One region of the Paenibacillus sp. FSL R7-0128 genome, then DNA from elsewhere that is predicted to be linked to it. Evidence: riboswitches for the same ligand, from Rfam matches in the RefSeq annotation. Region 1 holds a riboswitch; the other holds the start of a gene.
The links. A riboswitch is a leader RNA that binds a small molecule or an ion and turns the genes downstream of it on or off. The one in region 1 is predicted to bind glycine.

Region 1 (2,473 bases):
ACGGGAGACAATCAGCTTCTTGCGTTTGGTGGCACCTGCGGCCAGCACAGCCGCTTCGGACAGGGCCGTTGCACCGTCATACATACTGGCATTGGCGACCTTCATCCCGGTCAGTTCACAGATATAGGACTGGAATTCGAAGATCGCCTGTAGCTCACCCTGACTGATCTCCGGCTGATAAGGGGTATAGGCGGTATAGAATTCCGAACGGGAAATCACATGGTTGATGACGACCGGAACGTGGTGATCGTATAATCCGGCACCGAGGAAGCTGGCGTGGGTGTCGAAATCGGCATTCTTGTCGGCGAGCCCCTTCATATGGCGAAGCAGTGCGTACTCATCCAGGGCGCCGGACATCGGCAGGGTTCCCTGGTAACGGACAGACTGCGGAATATCGGCGAACAGCTCATCGATGGACTGTATGCCTACGGTCTCCATCATTTCTGCGCGGTCTTGCCCGGTCATAGGCAGATAGCGGTGCTTCATTGCGGCTTCACTCCTTGGCTTCTTTTGTAGAATGGGGCTTTGATGACGGCAGCCTTGAGCTGCTTGCCGCGGATCTCTACGTACACCTCTGTACCGATCTCCGTATAGGCAGTATCCAGCAGGGCGAGTCCGAGATTCCGCTTCAGGGTCGGGGACTGGGTGCCTGTCGTTACTTCACCGATCTTCACTCCATCCGCGTATACGGGATAGTGGGAGCGGGGAATGCCACGGTCGATCATCTCCAGGCCCACAAGACGACGGGGCAGACCGGCTTCCTTCTGCTTCAGCAGGGCGTCACGGCCGATGAAGTCGCCTGCATCCAACTTCACGAAGAACTGGACACCGGCTTCGAGTGGAGTGATATCCGCCGACAGCTCCTGGCCGTACAGCGGCAGTTTGGCCTCGAAGCGCAGCGTGTCGCGTGCGCCGAGTCCGGCAGGAGTCAGGCCATGCGGAGCGCCTGCTTCCAGCAGGCCCTTCCAGAGGGTAGCCGCCGTATCAGCAGGAGCGTACAGCTCGAAGCCATCCTCACCGGTATATCCGGAGCGGGAGAGCAGGACGCTGACGCCGCAGACCTCGGCGTGTTCGATGAAGTGAAAAGGCTTGAGTTCCGTTAGAGGAGCGTCCGTCACTTTGGCAAGGATGGTCTCAGCCAGCGGTCCCTGCAAGGCAAGCAGCAGGGTCTCATCCGAGACATTGTTCAGAGTGACCCCGCTGAACTCAGCGGTGAGATGCTCCTGCAGCCACTGGAAGTCCTTGTCGATATTCGACGCATTGACGACAAGCATGTAACGCTCCTCGCCCAGACGGTATACGAGCAGATCGTCCACCACTCCGCCGCTTGGATAGAGCATCAGCGTATACTGCGCCGCGCCGTCTTCCAAGCGGCTGACATCATTCGTGGTCATTCTCTGGAGGAAGGCTTCTGCGCCCTCTCCGGTAACCATGAATTCTCCCATGTGGGAGACATCGAACAGTCCGGCCTGATTGCGGACGGCTTCATGCTCCTTCACGATCCCTGTGAACTGAACCGGCAGCTCCCAGCCGCCAAAATCAATACATCTGGACTCCGCATACGCGGCATAGAGATCATAAAAAGGCGTTCTTCTCAAAGACTCCATCTCGTCACTCCCTTGGCTTTGATTACATACGAAAAAGGACAGGCGAAAGCCATTATGCACGTATGCATAAATGGACTTTCGCTCTGTCCTTGGTACCTGAGAGTTACCCTGCATTGCAGCGCAGGTTTCCCCGTTGGTGATCCGTGAAGCCTGCGGCGCAGGCATCCGGATGCTCTCCAGAGATGCGTCCGGCAAAGGTCCTTTTGCCTGAGAGATTCACCCATCCCGGGCTTACTCCTTCGGCGCTGTCTTCCTGTGAGACAGTCTCTCCCTATGCCATCATTCGCAAACCATATGTTTTTCTACTGACTCCATTAAACCGGGTAACCCTCCGCCCTGTCAATCAAAAAACGTCAAAAAGTTGACAAATTTAATTTTACTGTCAGTTATATTGACATTAGGCAAGCCGATAACTTAGGCTATAACTAAATTTAGAACTCCAATTACGGAAAAGAGGCGGCTTGGACATGAGTGAAGTGCTTGACAACCTGCTATACAGCGAAGAGCATGAGTGGGCGCAGCAGGGCGAGGGACGCGTAGTACGTGTAGGGATTACGGATCATGCGCAGCATCTGCTCGGCGATATCGTGTTTGTAGAATTCCCGGAAGTCGGCGCGGCAATCTCCGCTGGTGACAGCGTGGGCAGTATTGAGTCCGTGAAGACGGTATCGGAGCTATATTCACCCGTATCCGGTAAGGTGACCAAGATCAACGATGCGCTGGAGGCCAGCCCGGAGCTGATCAACGATCAGCCCTACGGAGACGGTTGGATTTTTGAGCTGGAGCTTGATGCTGAGTTCGCAGAGGCAGTAACCGGCCTGCTGGATGCGGCTGCGTACAAGGAACTGGTTGGGGAATAAAAGTTA
Region 2 (2,473 bases), 500 kb from region 1:
AGTAGGATGTTATTCTGCGCTCCTGTCACAAAATAGCAGCAGGGGAACGTTATACCTGTATATTCTTAATCAGCAAAGGAGAGAAACTATGTACACGATCAGCTTAAATACGATGAAGAAAGCAATGATAGCAACAGCAGTAACCGTTGTACTCGGAGGGACAGTTGTCGGCGGGGGATTCACTGTACCCGTAGCGGCGGCAGCCGATGTCAACAAGGCAACTAAGGCTGGCAGCGCCTTTGCGGTCAGTGACAGCACCGTGCTGAAGGCGCTTGTCCAGAAAGGGCTTGCTGCTGCCCCGAATCAGACCGTGACCCAGGAAGGGGTGACCCTGACTCTAACCGATCTGATCTATGACAATAACGAGCTTGTCGCAGGTATCCGGCAGGAGGGAGGGACGGTGGGCAAGAACGGTTCTTTCATGGACCAGACCAGGAATGTGGACGTGTTGATCAATGGGAAAAAGCTGCTGTTTGATACTTCCATCATTCCCAATTTGGAAGATACGGACACGGCGTTGATCTGGCTGACCAAAGGAGCCATGAAGCAGCAAATCCCGGACAAATTCGACCTAACGCTGAAGGCATACGCCAACGGGGTGAAGGAGCCGTTTATTTTCAAAGTTCAAGTGAACAAGCTGGGGACCCTGTTAAGCCTGAAGCCGGGCGTCTCCAAGAAGAACAACAAATTCAATTATACGGTGAATTCCTTCGAGATGACCGCGTTAACGATGTCTCTGCAGGTGACCTTTAAGGGTGAAGTTCCGGCAGCGGCCAAGTCCAAGGTGAACCCGGAAAGAATGTTATATGACCTTGTGGATGAGAAGGGGAATGTGATCTCGCCGTGGGGCAAGCCGTTTGAGAAGGTTAAAACAAGCGGTACCGAGGAACAGAACTATAGTGCATTCCCAGCCGTTCCGAAGTCCATTAGCGTGAAGCCTTTTACGTATTCCAAAGATGCCAGCGGGAAGATGTTCAAAGACAAGCAGGGCCAATGGGCTAAAACTTATTATAAAGACCTGGAAACCAAAATTACGGTTAAATAACGTGCAATGAAGCAGTGCAGGACACCCGGCGATGACCACGAGAGTAACAAATGATATTGACAGAAGTCTGGACTGTGCATAGAATTGAAAAATATTTACATGAAGTCAGCTTCAAATAATTGAATATTCGCAAGCTATGAAGGCTATGGATCACACTATAGCTGGAGCAGCTTCTGGAGAGACTGCGGGAGACCGCAGCGCCGAAGGGTTCACAATCTCAGGCAAAAGGACAGAAGAGTACCGAATTTGTGTTTTGCCGTGCGGATTAGCCGCTGCTGCAGACGCTTATTTGGAACCTCTTATGAACCGGGAGATTGGATGATATCCAGTCTCCTTTTTGCGTTACCCGGCAGGACAGCGTCATATACACTAAGGGGGAAACAGGTATGGCACAGACAGAGTTAAAAAGAGAGCTTGCAAACCGGCATGTCCAGCTTATTGCCATCGGAGGTACGATTGGCACAGGTTTATTCCTGGGATCGGGTAAAGCCATTCAGCAGGCCGGGCCCTCCATCATGCTCACGTATCTGATCGTGGGGATTGCCGTGTTTTTTGTAATGCGGGCGCTGGGGGAGCTGCTGCTCTCGAAGGCGGGGTATCAGTCTTTTACAGACATTGCTGAGGATTACCTGGGGCCGCGGGCGGCGTTCATTACGGGCTGGACCTACTGGTTCTGCTGGATTATGACGGCGATGGCCGATGTGATTGCGGTGGGCGTCTATGTGCAGTACTGGTTCGATATTCCGCAGTGGGTGCCGGCCGTGATCTGCCTGATCATTCTGCTCGGACTCAATCTGCTCACGGTCAAAAGCTTCGGCGAACTCGAATTCTGGTTTGCTCTGATCAAGGTGGTTACGATTCTGGCTCTGATTGGCCTGGGGATTGTCCTGCTGGTAACCCAGTTCAAGACAGATGCAGGCTCAGTGTCGGTCCGCAATCTCTGGGAGCACGGGGGCGTGTTCCCGAACGGGGTGAAGGGCTTCCTGTTCTCCTTCCAGATGGTGGTATTCGCCTATGTCGGCGTGGAGCTGGTGGGGGTATCGGCAGCGGAGACGGCTAATCCTGAGAAAAACATCCCGTCCGCGATCAACAAAATTCCGCTGCGGATTCTCTTCTTCTATGTCGGCGCGCTCTTCGTGCTGCTGTGCATTAATCCCTGGACCCAGCTTAGCGCGGCTGAAAGTCCGTTCGTGCGCACCTTCAGTCTGGTCGGGATTCCGATTGCTGCGGGGATTATCAATTTCGTGGTCTTAACCTCGGCAGCCTCCGCCTGCAACAGCGGGATGTTCTCGACCAGCCGGATTCTCTACAATCTGAGCAGACGGAATCAGGCCTCGCCTCAGCTTGGCAAGCTGAACCGGAATCATGTGCCTGCGAATTCCTTATTCCTCTCCACGCTGGTGATTTCTGCCGGGGCACTGCTCAGCA

Region 2: another riboswitch for glycine. It lies ahead of NST26_RS32095 (amino acid permease); the one in region 1 lies ahead of gcvT (glycine cleavage system aminomethyltransferase GcvT).

The regions. Positions count from the first base shown of each region.
Region 1 covers NZ_JBBOCD010000001.1:6,989,134-6,991,606, reverse strand. The annotation lists gene gcvPA (aminomethyl-transferring glycine dehydrogenase subunit GcvPA) at 1-486, opposite strand, end outside; gene gcvT (glycine cleavage system aminomethyltransferase GcvT) at 483-1,607, opposite strand; glycine riboswitch at 1,689-1,789, opposite strand; glycine riboswitch at 1,793-1,890, opposite strand; gene gcvH (glycine cleavage system protein GcvH) at 2,075-2,467, shown strand.
Region 2 covers NZ_JBBOCD010000001.1:7,492,716-7,495,188, reverse strand. The annotation lists gene NST26_RS32100 (DUF5643 domain-containing protein) at 89-1,045, shown strand; glycine riboswitch at 1,209-1,288, shown strand; gene NST26_RS32095 (amino acid permease) at 1,432-2,473, shown strand, end outside.